Regions from separate parts of the Vibrio sp. R10-SG3-ISO3 genome, predicted to be linked through region 1. Evidence: predicted binding sites of a transcription regulator. Region 1 holds the regulator's gene; each other region holds the start of a gene.
What was found. The regulator CRP, encoded in region 1, controls carbon source genes, mostly activating them, when cyclic AMP is high. The targets are predictions, from matches to a motif close to TGTGANNNNNNTCACA.
Positions count from the first base shown of each region.

Region 2: the regulator CRP is predicted to act here: its motif matches at 4,177-4,192, upstream of rppH (RNA pyrophosphohydrolase).
Region 3: the regulator CRP is predicted to act here: its motif matches at 3,220-3,235, upstream of pyrG (CTP synthase).
Region 4: the regulator CRP is predicted to act here: its motif matches at 4,166-4,181, upstream of udp (uridine phosphorylase).

Region 1 covers NZ_JCBDHE010000030.1:60,966-66,916, reverse strand. The annotation lists gene astD (succinylglutamate-semialdehyde dehydrogenase) at 1-739, shown strand, start outside; gene AC6R1A_RS07220 (DUF1338 domain-containing protein) at 859-1,650, shown strand; gene crp (cAMP-activated global transcriptional regulator CRP) at 1,808-2,440, opposite strand; gene AC6R1A_RS07210 (phosphoribulokinase) at 2,698-3,567, opposite strand; gene AC6R1A_RS07205 (capsule assembly Wzi family protein) at 3,893-5,239, shown strand; gene AC6R1A_RS07200 (SLBB domain-containing protein) at 5,273-5,951, shown strand, end outside.
Region 2 covers NZ_JCBDHE010000033.1:42,596-48,546, forward strand. The annotation lists gene lgt (prolipoprotein diacylglyceryl transferase) at 1-402, opposite strand, end outside; gene AC6R1A_RS07945 (sulfite exporter TauE/SafE family protein) at 457-1,248, opposite strand; gene ptsP (phosphoenolpyruvate--protein phosphotransferase) at 1,257-3,503, opposite strand; gene rppH (RNA pyrophosphohydrolase) at 3,506-4,024, opposite strand; gene mutH (DNA mismatch repair endonuclease MutH) at 4,640-5,305, shown strand; gene AC6R1A_RS07965 (DUF6482 family protein) at 5,313-5,624, opposite strand; partial or broken gene AC6R1A_RS07970 (NADP(H)-dependent aldo-keto reductase) at 5,768-5,951, shown strand, end outside.
Region 3 covers NZ_JCBDHE010000016.1:6,110-12,060, forward strand. The annotation lists gene relA (GTP diphosphokinase) at 17-2,236, shown strand; gene mazG (nucleoside triphosphate pyrophosphohydrolase) at 2,338-3,147, shown strand; gene pyrG (CTP synthase) at 3,320-4,960, shown strand; gene eno (phosphopyruvate hydratase) at 5,043-5,951, shown strand, end outside.
Region 4 covers NZ_JCBDHE010000045.1:178,876-184,826, forward strand. The annotation lists gene metG (methionine--tRNA ligase) at 64-2,139, shown strand; gene AC6R1A_RS13570 (hypothetical protein) at 2,346-3,158, shown strand; gene udp (uridine phosphorylase) at 3,305-4,063, opposite strand; gene AC6R1A_RS13580 (CBS domain-containing protein) at 4,364-4,780, opposite strand; gene AC6R1A_RS13585 (hypothetical protein) at 4,931-5,191, shown strand; gene moaE (molybdopterin synthase catalytic subunit MoaE) at 5,205-5,663, opposite strand; gene moaD (molybdopterin synthase sulfur carrier subunit) at 5,666-5,911, opposite strand; gene moaC (cyclic pyranopterin monophosphate synthase MoaC) at 5,904-5,951, opposite strand, start outside.

The DNA of each region.
Region 1 (5,951 bases):
GGCACTGGAGATGGGCGGCAACAACCCTATGGTCATCAGTGAGCACTATGGTGAGCTGGACGCGACGGTCTACACCATTTTGCAATCGGCCTTTATCAGTGCCGGGCAGCGTTGCACCTGTGCGCGACGTCTCTATGTGCCTGTGGGCGACAAAGGCGATGCCTTGGTCAATCGCTTGGTTGAGGCCACACGCAAGCTGCGCGTCGATCAGCCGTTTGCAGAGCCAGCGCCTTTTATGGGCCCACAAATTTCGAAAGCTGCGGCACACTTTATCCTCAACGCACAGGCGAACTTGCAGAGCCTTGGTGGTGTGAGCTTGGTGGAAGCGAAAGCGGGCGAGGCGGCGTTTGTCACTCCGGGGATTATTGATGTCACGGCCATCGAAGCGCTGCCAGATGAAGAGTATTTTGGCCCGCTGCTGCAAGTGGTGCGTTATCAAGGTCTTGAGCGCGCCGTTGAGCTGGCCAATGACACCCGCTTTGGTCTCTCTGCTGGGCTGGTGTCCACCGATGATGATGAGTGGGCCTACTTTGTTGACCACATTCGTGCAGGGATCGTCAATCGCAACCGCCAATTAACTGGGGCAAGTGGCGATGCGCCGTTTGGCGGACCGGGCGCCTCGGGCAACCTTCGCCCAAGTGCTTACTACGCTGCGGATTATTGCGCTTACCCTATGGCGTCGATGGAAGGCGAGCACACCTTGCTGCCTGAGACGTTAAGCCCGGGTGTAGAACTGTAAGACGCACCTTGGGCTCGCTTGGAGCCCAAGGTGTTCGATTCATTGCTAGGTTTGTGATTAAGCCATTCTTTTAAAGAACCAGCTTTACGATTCAGCTTCACGATTAACATGGAGACGTTATGACGCCTGCTCAACTGTTCGATTTACTGTGGCAAGACTATATTTCCCGTCTATGTCCTCAAGCGGCCAAGGTTCATCAGCTTTTAGAAGAAGATGAGCCGCTGATCAATGACCATATTGCGCTGCGCACCTTTAACATTGCGCCGCTCGGTATCGAGACATTGGCTGCGCCATTTATTGCGCTAGGTTACCAAGCGTGCGGTGACTACCTGTTTGAGAGCAAACACTTGGTCGCCAAGCACTACGAGCACGCCGATCCGACGTTGCCAAAAGTGTTCATCAGTGAGCTGAAAGTCGAAGAGTGCTCAGCGCCGCTGCAACGCATTGTCAGCAAGCTGGTGGCACAAGTGGAGGCATCCGCACTGCAAAGCCATGAGTTTTTGTATGCGGGCCGTTTGTGGGATCTCAGCTATGAAGATTTTCAAACCCTCGCCCAAGAGAGTGAGTACGCAGCATGGCTTGCGGCGCACGGCTATGGGGCCAACCATTTCACCGTAAGCGTTAATCAGCTCAAGGCATTTGACGAGGTCGCGGCGGTGAATGAGCACCTGCGCCAAGCGGGCTTTGTCATCAATGAGTCGGGTGGCGAAGTGAAAGGCTCACCAGAGGTATTGCTTGAGCAATCGTCCACCATGGCAGACAAAGTCGAGGTGAGCTTTAGTGACGGTACGCAAGTGATCCCAGGCGGCTTCTACGAATTCGCCAAACGCTATCCGATGAGTAATGGTGAGCTCTACCCAGGGTTTGTCGCGGCGTCAGCGGATAAGATATTTGAGAGTACGAATGGGTAGGGAGTGCCTAGTTCCTAGTTGCTAGAGGGGCTGGTGAAATGGGTGATGGGAACTGGGTACTGGTAAATAAAAAGCCACCGCTGGTAGACAGGGTGGCTTTCTTAATCTTTAAAGGTTTTCTCTAGGAACTAGCCACTAGGAACTCGCCTCTAATGCCCTATCGCGTGCCGTAGACGACGATGGTTTTACCGTGGGCGGAGATCAGGTTTTGCTCTTCAAGCATCTTCAAGATACGGCCAACGGTCTCACGTGAACAGCCGACAATCTGACCGATCTCTTGACGCGTGATCTTGATTTGCATGCCGTCTGGGTGCGTCATGGCATCTGGCTGTTTCGCTAGGTTAAGTAGCGTCTGCGCGATGCGGCCTGTCACGTCTAGGAAGGCGAGGTCACCGACTTTTTGGCTCGTCACTTGTAGGCGGCTTGCCATTTGCGCAGATAGACGCATCAGGATGTCAGGGTTGACTTGGATAAGCTGACGGAATTTCTTGAATGAGATCTCTGCAACTTCACAAGGTGATTTAGCGCGAACCCAAGCGGTACGCTCTTGATCTTCTTCAAATAGACCAAGTTCACCGATAAAGTCACCTTGGTTTAGGTAAGAAAGGATCATTTCCTTACCTTCTTCGTCTTTAATCAGTACCGCCACAGAGCCTTTGACGATGTAGTAAAGCGTCTCTGCTTTCTCACCGGCGTGGATCAATGTGCTTTTTGATGGGTACTTATGAATATGACAATGTGACAGGAACCACTCTAATGTTGGATCGGTTTGAGGTTTACCTAGAACCATAATATCTCACTTCCTCTGCAGGGTACGCTTGCCGCTTTCCATTTTTGTCGCGCCAGTAAAAGGCGCGAAGCCTTGAACAAGGCTTTTTAGGATAAGAGCACTTATTCAATGCTGCAAGCCATCTTTGTTTCGGTTACAAATAGTAGCCTTTTTCAAAAGGGATTTCTTGATTTTAATCGTGTCAAGTTGGTGATTGTTTACGCAAAAATGTGCACATGATCACGGTATGACAAGTAAACGGGTCTTAGGACTGATCGCTAGCCAATTTTACCCGTCTCGATAAGCTGCTGTAGGATAGGTCTGACGATGAGCTCCATCGCAAAACTCATCTTACCCCCCGGCACGACAATAGTGTTGTGGCGCGACATGAAAGAGCCATCAATCATAGCGAGCAGGTATGGGAAGTCGACCTGTTTGATGCCGCGCAAGCGGATCACTACAAAGCTTTCATCCAAACTTGGGATGCCTTTAGCGTTAAGTGGGTTGGACGTATCGACGGTCGGCACGCGTTGGAAGTTGATGTGGGTGCGCGAAAATTGCGGGGTAATGTAGTTGAGGTAGTCATCCATCGAGCGGACAATCGAGTCCATTACCGCTTCGCGTGAGTGACCGCGATCGCGCGTGTCACGGACGAATTTTTGAATCCACTCCAAGTTCACAATCGGTACCATGCCAATCAAAAAGTCGACGTGTTGGGCGACGTTGACCTCACCATCCACCACGCCGCCATGCAGTCCTTCGTAGAACAGCATGTCAGAATTTTCCGGCAAATCTTGCCACGGCGTGAAGGTACCCGGCATTTGATTGTAGGGCACGGCTTCATCGAAGGTGTGCAAGTAGCGACGAATTTGCCCTGTGCCTTCATTGCCATACTGCTTAAAAAACTCAGACAGCGCAGGGAAGTCGTTCGCCTGCGGACCAAAGTAGCTGATGTGGCGTCCTTGCTCGCGCGCTTTGCGGATCTCGACATCCATTTCTGGGCGCGTAAAGCGGTGGAAACTGTCCCCTTCCACCCAAGCCGGTTTCACGCGCATCATGTTAAACATTTTGCGAAACGCTTCAGAGGTCGTGGTTGTGCCCGCACCGGAAGAGCCCGTTACGGCAATAATGGGGTGTTTTGCTGACATGACAAACCTTATGTGTAATACCTGTCCTTGTATGTTCGCACTATATCACCAAAACGAAGGCGAGTGTGCCCCTTGAGCAGTTTGCTACTCGTCAGTATTCTTATTTTCGCAAGTGGCATTTTAACTACGTAGTATAATGAGAAGGGAAGTACTTTATTGATATGTTAATACTCTATATACTGCATATCTTTGTGATTGATGCAGTATGATCGGGCGTGCTTATTTGTAGCTAGTTCACCATTTCATCGAAAACCAAAATTCTAATAAGCTAATAATAATTATAGGTTATGTCAGTGGGATTCAAAGAGAATCAAAGGTTCTAATTGTGGTAAATGGATGTTTAGGACGTCGGCTCTTTATAAAAGACACGTTTTCAGAGGTAACACTGCAAGTATTTTTCGGTTTAATGTGGGTGTTGTCTCTTTTCTGTCTTCCCTTTGGTGTAAAAGCGTCACCATGGCTAGAGTCCCATGACCCTTTCCTAAGAGCATCACTCAATCAACTCTCAAATATTGGCCTGATGAGCTCTCCCGTTAGTACATTTCCTCTACGTTGGCTTAGCATCGGCGATGATCTCACCAACAATCATATATCAGATGAACAAGCCTTAGTAGCAAATCGACAGTTGCGGCATGCAATGAGTAATGCGCAATATGGACGTGGTAAATTCATGTCGAAAGTGAAGTACCAGACAGGGCCGCTAGTGTCTTTAGGATATGGCGCTAATGATAGTGATAGTTGGGGAATTTACTCTAGCTATAATCATCTAGATGACCGTTTTGCGTACAGGCTTAACTTGAACTACGTAAACCAAAGGATATCCCAGCAAGATTTGCTACCCATAGAGTATGATCAAGATATTGACTTTAGCGGTTCGTATATTGCCTTTAATGTTGGTTACTCGTTAGTTGCATTGGGATACCTTGAACGTTGGTGGGGGCCGACATGGCAACATAATTTACAATTAGGCACATATGGGAATTCGACGCCTTCTTTATCAGTGTCATGGGTATCAAACAATCAGGGACTATTAGGCTATTGGCAACTGGATAGTGTGATCTCTGAAACGGATAGTGAGGCGGACTACTTATGGTCTAACCGCTTTTCAATGAAACCGTTTAATTTTGCAGAAGTGTCATTGAACTATCACGAATCCACTGACTTCGATTCCAGCGCCTCGTACCGCTCATTTGGCATTGATTTCAATGTTCCTCTTCCAAAAATGTTTGAGCTCAGTCATGCAATGTTTGCGTCCTTTCAAAAGGTTTCCTTGGGACAGGAGACCCAGTCTTTTGTTGTGGGGTGGGAAGGTCATAGACGTTTGCTTGATATTGATTGGACGTTGGTTTTAGAGAGTCAGCATGTTGACGAAGCTTACGTTAAAGTACTTCATCCCAAAGAGTATGAGTTAATCAGTGACTTGACCTCATTGAGTTGGGGAAACAGTCAATCTGTCGCTGTTTATGCTCAATTGGCCAATGATCATCGGCTAAGTATCGTTGCTCGAGATTCAGGTTCGAGCAACGGTCAAGAGAGGGTGATGAAAACCGACTACTACATCCCTTATCTGCAAGGGATGTTTAACTTGGGAGTGGGCTATCGAGACGTAGTCTCGGATACCTATTCTAACAATGAGCCTATTTTTTCATTTGGTTATGAGTATCGTTACTAACCTACCATTAGTTTGCAAGGGACCTAAAATTGTATGAAGGTGTTTAACTACCTGGTACTACTAGGCATTACTTTGATTAGTCAAGTTTCATTGGCCAATCAGCCTACACCAGCTCAAATAGAACAATTCAAGAAGCTACCGAAATCTCAGCAGGAGCAACTGGCACGCCAGTATGGGGTTGACTTGTCGCTCCTTGAATCCTCATCACAGGCTCCAGCGTCAGTTAACGTCGTATCTCAGCCAGTGAGAGTACAGCCAAGTGAACCCGAAGCTGAGGTTAAAAAAAATGTGGAAGTGCAAGATCAGTCGCTTCCTCTGTTTGGGTATGACGTATTGAACGGAGTCCCAGGAAGTTTTGTAACGCTCGACAACACTCCCATTCCCACAGATTATGTTTTGGGTGCGGGTGATGAGCTCTTGGTACATGTGTTTGGTAAGGAAGATCAGCAATATTCTCTCGTTGTTGATAGAAGTGGGCATATTACCTTGCCTAAAATCGGCCCTTTTAGTGTTTCAGGTAAATCTTTTAAGCAGGTCGATGAGCAGCTCAGCGCTTTGATTGAAGAACGGATCATCGGTGTCAACGTGACCGTGTCCATGGGAAGCATGAGGTTAATGCAAGTTTACATTACGGGGGAGGCTAATCAGCCTGGTGCTTACAATGTAAATGGTCTCACGACAATGACTCAAGCCATTATCGCGGCAGGAGGTG
Region 2 (5,951 bases), on a different contig from region 1:
CAGCGGGGCGATGAAGTCGGCCACACCGAAGAAGGTTCGACCGTTCTTTTTCGCGTACCAGAACATCGCGCTAATGACTCCCAGCAGGCCACCGTGGAATGACATACCGCCGGTCCATACTTTAAACAGATAGAGCGGGTCTTGAAGGAAGAGGTCAAAGTTGTAAAACAGCACATAGCCAACTCGGCCACCAATGACCACACCGAGAAAACCAGCAAACAGCAAATCGGACACCTGCTCTCGTGTCCAGCCACTGCCGGGCTTATCTGCGCGGCGGTTCGCTAGCCAAAGAGCAAAAGCAAATCCCACCAAGTACATTAAACCGTACCAACGGATAGAGAGTGGGCCAATGGAGAGTAATACCGGATCAATATTTGGAAAGTCTAGATATCCCTGGGACATAGGAGAGATTCTCTTGTGGTGTTCAATGAGTTCAAGATAGAAGTTGAGAGTGCGTCACAGTAGCATAGTTCCCGCAACGAACATTAAAAACAGTGCAAATATTTTTTTCAGCCTCGTGGTTGGCATACTGGTCGCTAATGTCGCACCAAAACGAGTGGTCAACATTGAGGTGGAGGCGATCGCCACTAAGGCAGGTAGATAGACATAGCCGAGGCTGCCCACGGGCAGCGCTTGTGCCTGCATGCCGTTAAGAATAAACCCCAACATGCCCGAGATGGCTAACACACAACCACAGACCGATGACGACCCGACCGCTTTTCTCATTTCAATCCCATGACGATTGAGAAACGGTACCGACAACGACCCACCACCAATCCCGGCCAGACTCGACACCACACCAATTCCCATCCCCGTCGAGAGCGTTGCCGCGTGCCCCGGCATTTCTCTCGTTTGAGTCGCTTTGAGAGAAAACAGCATTTGCAAAGAGAGCATCAGAACAATGCCTCCAAACACTTTGGGTAAGTAAGCGGCCGGTATCCACTCTGCGACGTGCGCGCCAAGAAAGCCGCCAATCACCACACCGGGCATCAACCATTTGATGACGAACATATCGACATTACCCAATTTAAAGTGGTTGAGGGCCGATGAGCCGGAAGTGATGATAATCGACGCAAGCGAGGTCGCGAGGGCCATGTGCATGGCGATATCAGGATCAATCCCCGCCAACGGGAGTAAGAAAAGCAACGAGGGGACGACAATCAAACCGCCGCCAATGCCAAGTAAGCCCGCCATCATGCCGACAAAGGCACCGAGTACCAGCAATAAGCCAAGAAATACTACAAACACTGCCTATCCTATCGTTTACCTGCGCGAATAAAGCCGGCAAAACCTTTCTGCTCAAAAAAGGCCTGCATCATAGCATAGATGTCTTTTCCATAAGCTTGTGACAGCGCATTTTGCGCCAAATGTTGCAGCTCATCGACTTGAGTATGTCTGAGGAGATATTTGATCTTAGCGACATTCGAGGTATTCATACTCAGGCTTCGATACCCCAACCCCACCATCAACATCGCCCCGATCGGATCGCCCGCCAACTCACCACAGATGCACACCGGAATGCCTAACTCATCGCAGGTACGGCGAATGTGATCCAGAGCCATCACCACCGATGGATGCATAGATTCGTAGACATCGGCCACGCGTGAGTTATTGCGATCCACCGCCAACAGGTATTGAGTTAAGTCGTTCGTCCCGATAGAGACAAAATCGACTTTCTCAGCAATCATCGGAAGCAGATAAATCATCGAAGGCACTTCAATCATGACGCCAATTTGCGGCATGCTCAGTCGCTCATCGAGCAGTTTGACTTCTTGATAAGCCCGCTCAATCAGCGTGATGGCATCATCCAACTCCTGCGCCCCTGATACCATTGGCAGCAAAATACTTAAGTTATGATGCGTCGTGCTCGCGCGTAGCATCGCGCGTATCTGCATCAAGAAAATATCGGGATGATCTAAGGTAAAACGGATGCCGCGCCAACCAAGAAATGGATTGTCCTCTTCAATCGGCAGATAGGGTAAGGCTTTATCCCCGCCGATATCAAGCGTGCGCATCACCACTCGTTTATCTGGATAACTATTGAGTACCGCTTGATACTGCTGGGTTTGCTCTTCTTCCGAGGGAAACCGGTGCTGAAGCAAAAAAGAAATTTCGGTTCGATAGAGGCCAACCCCATCAACGCCCTGATTGATGGCAATGTTGGTGTCTGCGCTCAGACCAGCATTGAGCATCACTTCCACTCGTTCACCATCCTGAGTGCAAGCCGGAGCTTGAATGGTCTGATTGACCAAGTTAGACAGCTCCGCCTCTTCGTTGACCAGCGCGCGATACTCTCTCAGTAACTGTTTACTCGGTGAAATCAGAATCTTACCGCTGTAACCGTCGACAATCCCCTGCTTACCATTGATCGCTTTGAGATTGAGGTTTACGCCCATCACGGCCGGAATACCGAGCGCACGCGACAAAATCGCAGCGTGCGAGTTCGCCGCGCCCTCTAAGGCAATCACCGCCAGTAACTTGTCTTTAGGGATAGAGGCGAGCAAAGAAGCGGTCAGTTCACGCACCACGAGGATGATTGGGCGCTCAATCAATTGCTGCTCTTTGTCGGTATTGTGCAAGAAAAACAGTAAACGTTGACCCAGCTCGCGAATGTCTTGCGCCCTTTCTCGTAGATAGAGATCCGACATGCGGGCAAAACGGTTCGAGTAGGATTCGACCACTTGTCTCAACGCCCAGTCAGCTCTATCGCCTTTTTGGATTTGCGACTTGAGATCTTTGCGCAACATGGGGTCGTTAAGCAAGTGGGTAAAGAGGTCAAAAATGGCTAAAGCGTCTTTGTTGATTTCACTATCGAGCTTTTTACGCATACGACGAAAATCGCCGAGCGCTTCTTCAATCGCCAGTAAGAGCCACTCTTGCTCTCGTTCGATATCCAGTGTAGAAGCTGGATACACCTCAGATAACTCTGGCTGAGTATCGTCCCACCAGAACTCACCAATGGCCACACCACTTGAGGCAGGCAGCCCTCGAATCGCTTGCTGCTTTTTCTCTAATCGCCAATGACCTTGGGTTTGAGCATGGGCAATAATCACCGCAAGCTGCGCCGCTAGGGTAACAAGGAAGGACTCCTCCATTTCGTCAAACTGACGCGGCGTCTTTTGCTGCACCACCAAAACACCCAACACTTGCTTACGGTGGATAATCGGTGTGCCAAGAAAGCTGTGATAAATCTCTTCACCCAGCTCGGAGAAGTATTTGAAATCCGGATGTTTGGAGGCTTCAGCGAGGTTGAGCGGCTCAGCACTGCGCTTGACCAAACCTACCAAGCCCTCTTCAAAGCGGATATGGATTTTATCCCCTTTAAAGCGCAGACCTTGAGTCGCCATCAGCTCAAGGCGCTGCATTTCTTCATTTGCAAGATAGACAGTACAACACTCCGTACTCATCGCGTTGCACGTTTGCTTAACCAATACATCTAAGGCCTGATGCACATCATCGACCTTAGAAACTTGTTCAACTATTTCCCTTAGTTGAGACAGCATGTCTATCCTCTTTTGTGTTTACGTTTGCCTTTCGTCCTGCGTTCTTTGAACGGCATTGCCATCGAGGCGAACTCTTTCATTGCGCGGCGATACACATCACGCTTGAAAGAAACCACTTGTCGCACCGGATACCAATAACTTACCCAACGCCAACCATCAAATTCAGGGGAACTCCCGTGCTGCATATTGATCTTTGCTTCATCACAATCTAGCCGCAGGAGGAACCATTTCTGTTTTTGCCCGATACAAACAGGTTTTGAGTCCCATCGAACCAGCCGTTTAGGTAGTTTATACCTTAACCAATGACGACTCGTTGCCACTATGGTGACATCACTCTTTGTTAAACCCACTTCTTCATACAGTTCCCGATACATTGCTTGCTCGGGAGTCTCACCGTCGTCAATTCCCCCTTGAGGAAACTGCCAAGAATGTTGTCCGTATCGTTTAGCCCAGAATACCTGACCATGGTTGTTACAGATTACAATTCCCACATTTAAGCGGTAACCATCGCCATCTATCACTGGCCACCCTCTAGTAAAATCTTTTATTACAGTGATTTTTCCACATATCCCCAATCGGAGCAAACTTCCTATTGTGACTCACACTCAATTTATGGCGTCACGCACCTACTCTGCATATTTTTCGGTCAACCCTACAGTTATTCACACAGTTGTGAGACATGGCCCACATTTATTCACCTTTTCTGTGTATAACTATGTGAAGAATCTCGGTTCAACTGATCATTTTCCCGCCAAGTCTCACCTAGCAAAATAAAACAGAAAGAACGCTACGCCACAAAATCATTTAAAAACAATATAATAGAAGAAGACAACTTATTACCAATCCCTTTTTATCTGACATATTTCACGCACAACACAGATCGGTTAAAGATCCACCACAGGACACTTTATCCACACAGGCAAGGTGTAAAATAACAACAACCGCAGAAATCAAGCCTAAAATAGCCCTAAAATCCCTGTTAATTGATCCAGATATTAAAAATATTGCTTAGTGGCGATGAAATTCTGTGGATAAGTCTATTTAGTAGGATCTTTCACCACTTGGGATCCCAAGCAAGATTTCATCGCTCGAATGGATTCGATACAATGGCTCACCGACCTTAAGGAATCGTATTGATGAAACCAGCCCCACACTCCGAGCAAGAACTGTTTGAACGAGCTAGCCAAATCGCAGGGCTCACCTTTGCAGAACTCGCCCAGGAAGCCCAGATGACGGTGCCGGCAAATCTACAGCGTGACAAAGGCTGGGTCGGTCAATTACTGGAATGGCATTTAGGCGCTACCGCAGGCAGCAAACCACAGCAAGACTTTGAGCATCTCGGGATTGAACTTAAGACCATTCCCATCAGTTATAGCGGTAAGCCACTGGAAACCACCTTTGTTTGTGTCGCCCCTTTAACGGGAGTGCATGGTTTAACATGGGAAAACAGCCACGTCAGAAACAAGTTATCACGGGTACTGTGGGTGCCGGTTGAGGGGGAACGAGAAATTCCACTGCCAGAGCGGCGTGTTGGCTCCCCGCTTTTGTGGTCGCCAAGTGTCGAAGAAGAACGTCAATTGCGAGCGGACTGGGAAGAGCTGATGGAGATGATCGTACTTGGCCAAGTCAGCCACATTACCGCTAAGCACGGTGAAGTCCTGCAAATCAGACCGAAAGCCGCCAACAGTCGAGTCTCAACCGACGCCTACGGCGCAACAGGAAAACGCATCAAGACGCTACCTCGCGGCTTTTACTTGCGTACGCAATTTACCGCCAACATACTCGCTCGTCATTTTATTTAGCGCCAGCTCAATGCGTCGTGAGCGACAACGCCACATCGTGAAAACGAGGTCCACTGCCCGAGCCACACTCATCATAGGTGTTGTGCAATCTTAAGTAGGCGCGCTCAACACCGAGTTTCAACAGCGCCTCTCTTACCTGCTCTATCGAATCAAAATGAAGGGGTTCTTCTCCTTCTCTGATGGGTTCGAGCTTATGCTTGTATTCCACCGCTAACAAGTATTGCGATACATCGGAACATCCGATAACGAATACCTTGGGCGGCTGATAACTCTCTTTGTGATCGCCGTGAATCCATTTATCTAACTGAACTTTTTGCATCGCGCACCTTCATCCCTTAAAAACCTGGATCTCTTAAAGATAGTCAAGACGCAGAATTTTGCGAAATTGTTAATAAACCCTATATCCACCAGCCACACCTTGCCCTATATTGGAGTTATCTCCACTGGAAACTAGGAAGGTTCATGCAATACAACAAGTTACCGCACTCATCTCTCGAAGTCAGTCAGATTGCTCTTGGAACCATGACCTTTGGTGAACAGAACACAGAGCAAGACGCATTCAGTCAGCTAGATTATGCCTTAGAGCGTGGCGTCAACTTTATTGATACCGCCGAAATGTACCCGGTACCGCCCAAAGCGCAAAGCC
Region 3 (5,951 bases), on a different contig from region 1:
AACTAGGACGATAGAGATGGTTGCGGTAAGAAGCGCACACTTAAATCAAGACGAACAGTTTGAGCTAGAAAAATGGATTGCGAGCCTGAATCAGGACGCAAAAATTGCCCAGCGCTTAAAAGAAGTGTACCGCCAGTGTGAAAAGGTACTTGAGGGTAATGAACAAGGCCCACTGCTGTTATGGCGTGGCCGTGAAATGATCGAAATTTTAATCACGCTGTCGATGGACAAAGCCACCTTAGTGGCGGCGCTGCTGTTTCCGCTCGTCTCGGCTGGTGCCTACGCGCGTGATGCCTTTGAAGAAGACTTTGGCAAAGAAACCATCAAACTGATTGATGGCGTAGAAGAGATGGCGGCACTTGGCCAGCTCAACATCACCATGGAAGGCAGCGCTGCATCGGCGCAGGTGGACAATGTCCGCCGAATGCTACTGGCGATGGTTGATGACTTTCGCTGCGTAATCATTAAGTTAGCTGAGCGAATCTGCAACCTCATTGAAGTAAAGAAAGCGCCCGATGAAGTGCGCCGCGCTGCAGCGAAAGAGTGTGCGAATATCTACGCACCACTGGCCAACCGTTTGGGTATCGGTCAGTTGAAGTGGGAAATTGAAGACTACGCCTTTCGTTACCAGCAACCGGAAACCTACAAACAGATTGCTAAACAGCTCTCTGAGCGACGCATTGTCCGTGAGCAGTACATCAAAGATTTTGTCGATGATCTCTCCGATGAAATGAAAGAGGCGGGCATCAACGCGGAAGTGAGCGGGCGTCCCAAGCACATCTATAGCATCTGGCGCAAAATGCAGAAGAAAAATTTGGCGTTCGATGAGCTGTTTGACGTGCGCGCAGTGCGCATCATCGCCGATAAACTGCAAGACTGTTACGCCGCACTGGGGATGGTGCACACCAAATACAAACACCTGCCCAGTGAGTTTGATGACTATGTCGCAAACCCAAAACCGAATGGCTACCAATCCATTCACACCGTAATTCTCGGCCCAGAAGGCAAGACCATCGAGATTCAGATCCGCACCAAGCAGATGCACGAAGATTCTGAACTTGGCGTGGCCGCGCACTGGAAATACAAAGAGGGCGGCGCTGGTCGCAGTGGGTACGATGAGAAAATTACCTGGCTACGCAAACTGCTTGATTGGCAAGAGGAGATGTCCGACTCGGGTGAGATGTTGGATGAAGTGCGCAGCCAAGTGTTTGATGACCGCGTCTATGCCTTTACTCCGCGTGGCGATGTCGTCGACTTACCGATGGGCGCGACTCCGCTCGATTTTGCTTACCACATTCACTCAGAAGTGGGGCATCGCTGTATTGGTGCCAAAGTAGCGGGCCGTATCGTACCTTTTACCCATAAATTGTCGATGGGCGATCAAGTGGAGATCATTACCGCTAAAGAGCCCAACCCATCGCGCGACTGGTTAAACCCGTCGATGGGGTTTGTGACCTCAGGGCGAGCACGCGCGAAGATCAATGCTTGGTTCCGCAAGCAGTCTCGTGAGAAAAACCTCGAGGCGGGGCGCGAGATTCTCGAGGTGGAACTGGCGAAAATTGGTGCGACGTTAAAAGACGCCGAGCGTTACTCGCTGAAGCGCTTCAACGTTAACTCGACCGATGAACTGTTTGTTGGGGTGGGCAGTGGTGATTTGCGGATTAACCAGATCATTAATCATATCAATGCGTTGGTGAACAAGCCCACCGCTGAAGAAGAAGACAAGCAAGCACTAGAAAAGCTCCAAGAAGCAGAGCACAAAGCGCCGGCTCAGAGCCGCCCTAAGAAGGATGCGGTTGTGGTCGAAGGGGTCGACAACTTGATGACTCACCTCGCTCGATGCTGTCAGCCAATCCCGGGCGATGAAATCTGCGGTTATATCACCCAGGGCCGTGGCATTTCAGTACATCGCGCCGATTGTGAGCAGCTTGATGAGTTAAGGCACCATGCACCAGAACGTATTATTGATACCGTTTGGGGCAGCGGTTTTGTGGGCTCCTACATTCTCACCGTCCGTGTTGAGGCGATGGAGCGCGGTGGGCTGTTAAAAGACATCACTACGCTGTTTGCTAATGAGAAAATCAAAGTGACCAGCATGAAGAATCGCGTCGACTACCGTAAACAGTTATCGATCATGGATTTTGATCTTGAAGTGAACAACATCGAGGTGTTATCACGGGTGATCAAACGTGTGGAACAGATCCGAGACGTGATGAGCGTTAAACGTTTGGGCTAACCGGAATCCGTAGCAATTATTGACAATGCGCGTTAAGCGCGACCAACAGTTCGAAGGTGAGTGGTTATGCTGCTCACCTTTTCATTTTGTGAGGGAGAGGCATGAGTCATCCAATTGAACAATTAGAGCAAATCATGGCCAAGCTGCGTGATCCAGAACACGGCTGCCCATGGGATTTAAAGCAGTCTTTCGACACCATAGTGCCGCACACCATTGAAGAAACCTATGAAGTGGTGGATGCGATTCACAACCGCGATTGGACCAATCTAAAAGAAGAGCTTGGCGATCTGTTGTTCCAGGTGATTTTCTACAGTCAACTGGCTAAAGAGCAGCAATTGTTTGATTTTTCTGAGGTGGTCGACACAGTGAATGAAAAACTCACGCGCCGTCACCCGCATGTCTTTGGTCAAGCGGAGTTTGCCAGCGACGAGGAAATTAACGCCAATTGGGAGGCGGAAAAAGCCAAAGAGAAAGCGCAACTAGGCAAAAATGAACAAAGTATCCTAGACTCAATACCAGCTTCTCTACCGGCGCTTTCTCGTGCTACAAAAATTCAGAAAAAGTGCGCCAAAGTGGGTTTTGATTGGGACACTTTAGGACCAGTGGTGGATAAAGTACGCGAGGAGGTCGATGAAGTCGTCGCGGAAGCGGTCCAAGTCTCGGTGCAAGATGACAAGGTCGAGATGGAGCTCGGTGATTTGCTGTTTGCGGTGGTGAATCTTGCTCGTCACCTCGGTCATGACCCAGAATCGGCATTGAGTAAGGCGAATCTTAAGTTTGTGCGTCGCTTTAAAGGCGTAGAATCACGCGTTGCGGCGCAGAATAAGACGCTAGAACAGTTACCCTTAGAGGCGCTTGATGCTCTGTGGGATGAAGTAAAAGCGGCGGAAAAAAATACTCGCTCAGAGTAATCACGCGAATTCGTCTGAGTACAGTCAGCCGTCGTGTGAATTTGATTTGAAGCAAAAAAGAAAAAATCACAGTGTGATAGATTTCACGTTGTGGCGGTTAGGGTCTTCTGGTATATTTTCGTCCCGTCCAGAAGAATTCCATTTCCCTCATTCAACCAATTTCAGGTTAAACATGACGACAAATTACATTTTTGTTACTGGCGGGGTTGTATCCTCTCTAGGTAAAGGTATTGCAGCTGCATCTCTAGCCGCTATTCTAGAAGCTCGTGGTCTTAAAGTGACCATGATGAAGCTTGACCCTTACATCAACGTTGACCCGGGCACCATGAGCCCAACTCAGCACGGTGAAGTGTTCGTCACGGAAGATGGCGCAGAGACCGACCTAGATCTTGGTCACTATGAGCGTTTCATTCGCACCAAGATGACTAAGCGCAATAACTTTACTGCCGGTCGTGTTTACGCAGACGTGCTTCGCAAAGAGCGTCGTGGTGACTACCTAGGTGCCACCATTCAAGTTATCCCTCACATCACTAACGCCATCAAAGACCGTGTTATTGCCGGTTCTGAAGGGCACGATGTGGCTATCGTTGAAGTTGGTGGTACGGTCGGTGACATCGAGTCATTGCCGTTTATGGAAGCGATTCGTCAGCTTGCTGTTGAACTCGGCCGTGAACGTGCGATGTTCATGCACTTGACGCTAGTCCCTTACCTTGCTGCGGCGGGTGAAGTGAAAACCAAGCCGACTCAGCACTCAGTGAAAGAGCTGCTCTCTATCGGTATCCAACCTGATATTCTGGTTTGTCGTAGCGATCGCATGATCCCAGCGAACGAGCGTAAGAAAATTGCCCTTTTCTGTAACGTTCCTGAGAAAGCGGTGATTTCGATGAAGGATGTGGATTCGATCTACAAGATCCCTCAACTGATCAAATCGCAAGGTCTTGATGATCTTGTGTGTGCACGTTTTGGTATCGACGCTCCAGAAGCAGACCTGTCTGAATGGGAGCAGGTTATCTATGAAGAAGCGAACCCAACGGGCGAAGTGACCATCGGTATGATCGGTAAATACATCGAACTGCCGGACGCGTACAAATCAGTCAACGAAGCGCTCAAGCATGCTGGCTTGAAAAACCGCTTGAACGTCACCATTAAATACGTAGATTCACAAGATGTTGAGACTAAAGGCATTGAAGTGCTTGCCGGTCTTGACGCTATTCTAGTACCGGGCGGTTTTGGTGACCGTGGTATCGAAGGTAAGATTCGCGCAGCGCAATACGCGCGTGAAAACAATGTCCCTTACCTTGGTATCTGTCTTGGTATGCAAGTCGCATTGATTGAATACGCTCGTAACGTTGCGGGTATGGAAGGCGCGCATTCAACAGAATTTAATAAAGAGACGAAATACCCTGTGGTAGGCTTGATCACTGAGTGGGTCGACGGTGAAGGTAAAGTTGAAGAACGTACCGAAACGTCGGATCTTGGTGGTACTATGCGTCTTGGCTCTCAGCTATGTCACTTAGAGAAAGGAACTAAGGCTCGCGAGCTTTATGGTAGCGCGACGATTCATGAACGTCACCGTCACCGTTACGAAGTGAACAACGTCCTTCGACCACAAATTGAAAAAGCGGGCTTGAAGGTCTCTGGTCTTTCTGCAGACAAGAAGCTGGTGGAAATGATTGAAAACCCTGCGCACCCATGGTTCGTTGCGGCTCAGTTCCACCCAGAATTCACATCGACGCCTCGTGATGGTCACCCATTATTCGCAGGCTTCGTGAAAGCCGCTGGTCAGCACTCACGCGGCGAGTTTGAGAAGTAAGTAAAAAGGATACGGGCGGCGGCGAAGGTTGTGCTGCTGCCTTTTAAATTTGACATTTATATTTGAACGAGAGGAAACATTAATGTCTAAGATCGTTAAAGTTCTAGGTCGTGAAATCATCGACTCACGTGGTAACCCAACTGTAGAAGCTGAAGTACACCTAGAAGGCGGTTTCGTAGGTATGGCTGCTGCTCCATCTGGCGCATCTACTGGTTCTCGCGAAGCTCTTGAGCTACGTGACGGTGACAAAGCACGTTTCCTAGGTAAAGGTGTTCTTAAAGCTGTTGAAGCAGTAAACGGCGAAATCGCAACTGCTCTAACAGGTAAAGACGCGAAAGACCAAGCGGCTATCGACGCAATCATGATCGAGCTAGACGGCACTGAGAACAAATCTAAGTTCGGTGCAAACGCAATCCTAGCGGTTTCTCTAGCGAACGCTAAAGCTGCTGCAGCAGCGAAAGGCATGCCTCTATACGAGCACATCGCTGAGCTAAACGGTACTGCTGGTCAGTTCTCTATGCCTCTACCAATGATGAACATCATCAACGGTGGTGAGCACGCAGACAACAACGTTGACATCCAAGAGTTCATGATTCAACCAGTTGGCGCTAAGACTCTTAAAGAAGGTCTACGTATCGGTGCTGAAGTATTCCACAACCTAGCTAAAGTTCTTAAGTCTAAAGGCTACAGCACTGCAGTGGGTGACGAAGGTGGTTTCGCTCCAAACCTTAAGTCTAACGCTGAAGCGCTAGAAGTGATCGCAGAAGCGGTTGCAGCGGCAGGTTACGAACTAGGTAAAGACGTAACTCTAGCTATGGACTGTGCTGCATCTGAGTTCTTCGACAAAGAAGCTGGCATCTACAACATGAAAGGCGAAGGTAAGACTTTCTCTTCTGAAGAGTTCAACCACTACCTAGCTGAGCTAGCAAGCAAGTTCCCAATCGTTTCTATCGAAGATGGTCTAGACGAGTCTGACTGGACTGGCTTCAAG
Region 4 (5,951 bases), on a different contig from region 1:
CTGGTGGGATAAGGTAGTATTACCGTCTATTTTTTCCTACACCTTAAGAAGCGAATATTAAGTATGGCAAACGATCCAAGAACCCTTGATCCAAGGAAACTGCTGGTAACTTGTGCCCTTCCGTACGCTAACGGTTCGATTCACCTAGGTCACATGCTTGAGCACATTCAAGCCGATATCTGGGTACGCTACCAACGCCTACGTGGCAACACTGTAAACTTCATCTGTGCTGACGATGCTCACGGCACGCCAATCATGCTAAAAGCACAACAGATGGGGATGACACCAGAAGAGATGATCGCTACCGTAAGTGAAGAGCACCAAAAAGACTTCGCTGGCTTCGATATTAGCTTTGATAACTACCACAGCACACACTCAGAAGAGAACCGTGAGCTAGCGTCACACATCTACTTAGAGCTAAAGAAAAACGGCTTTATTTCTAGCCGTACCATTTCTCAACTGTTTGACCCTGAGAAAGAGATGTTCCTTCCGGACCGTTTCGTAAAAGGGACCTGTCCGAAGTGTAAATCCGAAGACCAGTACGGTGATAACTGTGACAACTGTGGTGAAACCTACAGCCCAACGGAACTGATTGATCCTAAATCAGCGGTCTCTGGCGCGACGCCCATCATGAAAGATTCTGAGCACTTCTTCTTCGACTTGCCTCAGTTCGAAAGCATGCTGAAAGAGTGGACACGTTCTGGTTCTCTTCAAGCTGAAACCGCCAACAAGATGCAAGAGTGGTTTGAGTCAGGCCTGCAACAGTGGGATATCTCACGCGATGCCCCTTACTTTGGCTTCGAGATCCCAGGTGAAAAGGACAAGTTCTTTTATGTTTGGCTAGATGCGCCAATTGGCTACATGGGCTCGTTCAAAAACCTGTGTGACAAGCGTGATGATCTCGACTTCGACGAGTACTGGAAAAAAGACAGCACAACAGAGCTTTACCACTTTATCGGTAAAGACATTGTTTACTTCCACTCTCTGTTTTGGCCAGCGATGCTTGAAGGCAGCGGTTTCCGCAAGCCAGACAACGTATTCGTCCACGGCTATGTAACGGTTAACGGCGCGAAGATGTCTAAGTCTAAAGGGACCTTCATCAAAGCAGCTACTTACCTAGATCACCTAGATCCAGAGTGTCTACGTTACTACTACGCGGCGAAGCTCAACAGCCGCATCGATGACCTCGACCTCAACCTTGAAGACTTCACTCAGCGCGTGAACGCTGACGTCGTGAACAAGATTGTTAACCTAGCATCACGTAACGCAGGCTTCATCAGCAAGCGCTTTGACGGCAAGCTTTCAGCACAGTTTGCAGAGCCAGAACTATACAACGAGTTCGCAACAGCGGCTTCTCGCATCGCAGAGCTTTATGAGAGCCGTGAATTTGGTCGCGCAATCCGCGAAATCACGGCCCTTGCTGACAAAGCAAACCAATACGTCGATGAGAAAGCGCCGTGGGTGATTGCGAAAGAAGAAGGTAAAGACCAAGAGCTGCAAGACATCTGCTCTGTGGGTATCAACCTATTCCGCGTATTGATGACGTACCTAAAACCTGTGATGCCTGCGCTCGCTGCACGCACTGAAGCCTTCCTAAACGAAGAGCTGACGTGGGAAGGGGTCGCGTCACCGCTGACCGATCACGAAATCACTAAGTTCAAAGCGCTGTTCAATCGCATTGATCCGAAGAAAGTGGAAGCGATGGTGGAAGCGTCTAAAGAAGATGCGGCAGCCGAAGTGGCAGCGAAGGAAGCAGCAGAAGCGGCGAAGCACCAAGCGAGCCAAACTGAGCTGGATAAAGATCCTATCGCCGATGAGATTGAATTTGATGCATTCGCCGCCGTGGACATGCGTATCGCTCGTATCATCTCTTGCGAAGAAGTGCCAAAAGCCAACAAGCTGCTTAAGTTCCAGCTCGATATCGGCGGTGAAACTCGTCAAGTCTTCTCTGGTATTAAGTCTGCTTACAAACCCGAAGAGCTTGAAGGCAAACTCACCGTGATGGTTGCGAACCTTAAGCCGCGTAAGATGAAATTTGGTATGTCGGAAGGCATGATCCTAGCAGCAGGCCCTGGTGGCAGCGAGCTATGGATTCTTGAGCCTCATGAAGGCGCACAGCCAGGTATGCGCGTGATGTAATCACCAGGCTCGTATCACTCATCCCCGCGTGACACCGTCCGCGGGGATTTTTTGTGCCCTCAATCACAATATTAGGGCTTACTTTGCACCAAAACCGTTCAACCCCTTCGCCCTACAGAATGTAACCCACTGTATTTAAACAACTTATAAGTTGGCACGGTTCCTGCTCTACCCACTTAGTAGTAGGCGAGTACAAGGAGTACGTTATGTTTGTGTTGATTTCAGTGGTTCTATCGATAGCCGTATTGGCTGTCATGCTTTACTTCTCTAAAAAGCGTCAAAGCACTTTAGAGCGCAAGTTTGAAACACTGGTCTTGCTGCGACAGGTGATGTTGCTTAGCCGCAAACATCGTAGCGCGACCCACATAGCGTTAACCAAGGAGGTGACGGATAGTGAGCTGGAAGAGATTGAAGCGCTCTACGATCAAATGGTCGATATCACCAATGGCTTGGTGGCCAACGCGCCCTTTGACAACAAACCCATGTACCGAATTTTCCAATTGAAACTCAAAGGCATGCATAAAGAGTGGCAAGACAGAACCGTGATTCGCAACCAAGTCATCCACGGTAAAACCATTCGTCACTGCATGTTCTTGATGGATGAAGTCGCGATTGCATGGTTGATTGAGTCTGAGCGTGAAGATCTCAGTGATGAGTACCACATGAACTGGCAACAAATCCTCGACAGTATGGAAGTGCTGACTCAACTGCGTTTGTGCATTCCAGAAATCGATACTATTGATGGTCGCTTGCGCGTTAAATACTATTGTGACAAAACGCGTCGTAAACTTAACCAACTGTCGATCATCAGTCCATTGAGTGTTGCCTCGCCAGCCAGCAGTGCCGCGATGCGTGATCTGACTGAAATCGCCATCAGCGAAGAGCTAGATTGGACAGAAGAAGCCTTGTATGAACTGACCAGTGACGTGTCTGCGGTCATCTCGCAAGTCTATGACCAAGTGTTATCGGACATGACGGAAACACTCTATCTGCCACTTCCTCGAGTAGCGATAGCGTGAACGGCTAACGATACACGTTTTAGCAAAATCTATGGTTGCCAATCTATTGTAAATAAAACGGCCAGGTGATAAGACCTGGCCGTTTTCATCATTGCTTGCTCAACGCGAATATGCGCTAAAGACTCTGATATTTAGATCATTTTTACTTAGAGCATTTTGCGCGCCGCTTCGACGACAACTTTAATCGAGCGTGCTTCGGTTTCTTTTAGCGTAGAGTGATCAGGGATCTCTTTTTGAGTTCGGTTGATGATGACACCCGCCACACAACCTGCTTTTAGGCCTGAGCTTGCACACATCGTCAATAAGGTCGCTGACTCCATCTCGAAGTTCAGTACGCCCATATCTTGCCACTCTTTCATCGAGCCTTGGAAACGTTTCACCACGCGACCGGAGAAGGTATCGTAACGCTCTTGACCAGGGTAGAAGGTATCACTGGAAGCCGTGACACCCATGTGAACCGTTGCACCTGTCTCTTCTACCGCCGCCTTCATCGCTGTTGCCACATCAAAATCAGCCACCGCTGGGAACTCCATAGGCGCGAAATGCAGACTGGCACCATCGAGACGCACAGAGCCGGTTGAAACAATCATATCGCCAACATTCACATGCGGTTGGATTGCACCAGTGGTACCAACACGTAGGAAGGTACGCACACCACACTGCGCTAACTCTTCAACCGCAATAGAAGTCGATGGGCCACCAATACCGGTTGAACACACAACAACAGGCTTGCCCTCTAATTCAGCGCGGTACAGCGTGTATTCACGGTGACTGGCGAGAAACACCGGATTATCCATCTCTTCAGCAATTTTTTGCACACGTGCAGGATCGCCAGGGATGATCGCGAGTGTCGCACCAGCAAGATCATCTTTCGTAACACCAAGGTGGAAAACAGCTTGAGACATAGGGGAGGCTCCTTATAGTGACAGGCTCATCGAATGGGTGGCGGCCTGTTCTTACATTTGTTTGGGTACCCGGCTACTCTAACCAAGTCAGCAGCAATATAGAGTGATTTAGATCACACATAACAAAGCAACAAAACATTCAATTTCACAATAAACCGTTTTGCATCACACTTTAATGCGCAATATCGTCAATTTTGCACATAAAACCGCCGTTTGATCTCACGTTTTCTCATCGCTACGGCCATCACCCCGAGGTCAACAGCGATGCCTCCGAGAGCGAAATAAACGGCGAGACGTTGATTAAACCGGATGCTTAAAGCAATCGTTGATGGTTTTACCGATCGCGCGTAACACATCTCTTCTCGTGATGATCCCAACCAATCGACCATTATCAATGACAGGGTAGACCTTAGGCTTACCGACCTTCATCATATCCGCCAACTCGATAATAGAGGTATCAGGAGTCACTGAAAGTACCTCCTTGCTCATACAGTCCGATACGATATGGGTATCTTGGCAGTAGTAACTCACCTTGATGAGTTTATCCAACAGGTCTTGGCCCGAGAGAAAACCAATCACTTTTTTGCTCTCGTCAATCACGGGCCCACCGAGATAATTTGAGTTCATCACCTTTTCAAGCGCCGCACTCAACGACATATTGGGGGTAAATGTCACCGCTTGTAACGTCATATAGTCTCTGACCTTTAATGATTCCATCTGCGTCTCCTTGTCCGTGCTCTGGGCGGGTCATACTATATATTGTCGTCTAATTTCTTGATTTCACAAATGGCGCTGCGCATTTTTCCACCGACCCTCAACTTAATGACTAAACTGTAATTAGTGATAGCGATGGAGAGGCATGAGCCCGTGAACTCAACGTTGACTGAATTGATGAAAGTGACCCCCGCGTTGATGCATACAGTGTTTGCCTCTTTGCCTGAGCCGACCTTTTTAATCAGCAAAACGGGCGTCTATGTGGAGGCGTGGGGTGGACGCGATACGACGCGTCACCATGAACCAAGAGTCATTGCCGGGCTGGACCAGTACCAAGTACTTCCAGCTGACAAAGCGCTGTTCTTTGCCAAAAAACAGCGCCGGGGTACGATTCATCAAATCAATCAGTGGTAGAGCAAGGCATCAACTAAGGTTGTTGCCAGCGCTGTGCGGCTTGCGCATCGGACTCACGCGATTCCACCCAACGCGTATCGGTTGTCGTGCGCTCTTTTTTCCAAAACGGCGCTTGTGTCTTGAGGTAGTCCATCACAAATTCGCACGCTTCAAACGCGGCTTTGCGATGCGCACTCGTTACACCGACAAACACAATTTGATCGCCAATATCAAGATCGCCAATACGATGGATCACACGCACACAATCCAGCGGCCAACGCGCCAATGCGCTGTCGCAAATCTTTTGCAGCGATGACTCCGTCATTCCTGGGTAATGTTCAAGGGTAAGACCGGTCACTTGGTCGCCCAAGTTCATGTCCCTAACCTTGCCGACAAAGGTCACCACTGCGCCAATACTGGCGTCTTGCGCCAACTGACCATACTCCTCACCGACATCAAAATCATCCGCTTGAACAGAGATACGCACCGTCATCGTTAGCCCCCTGTTACTGGCGGGAAAAAGGCCACTTCATCGCCATCTTTCAGCGGATGGGTAAGCGGCACAATTGCTTGATTCACCGCTGCGAGCAGTTTACCCGCTTCGAGTGCGAGAGACCATTTGCCCTCTTGCTGCGCAAGATGCGCACGCAATGACTCTACGGTGTCAAATTGGTCAGGGAGCGTTAATGTATCAACGCCAACCAACTCGCGCGTTTGCGCAAAAAACAATACGTTAATCATAATCCACCTTGAAATGCCCGGATTTTCCGCCCGTTTTCTC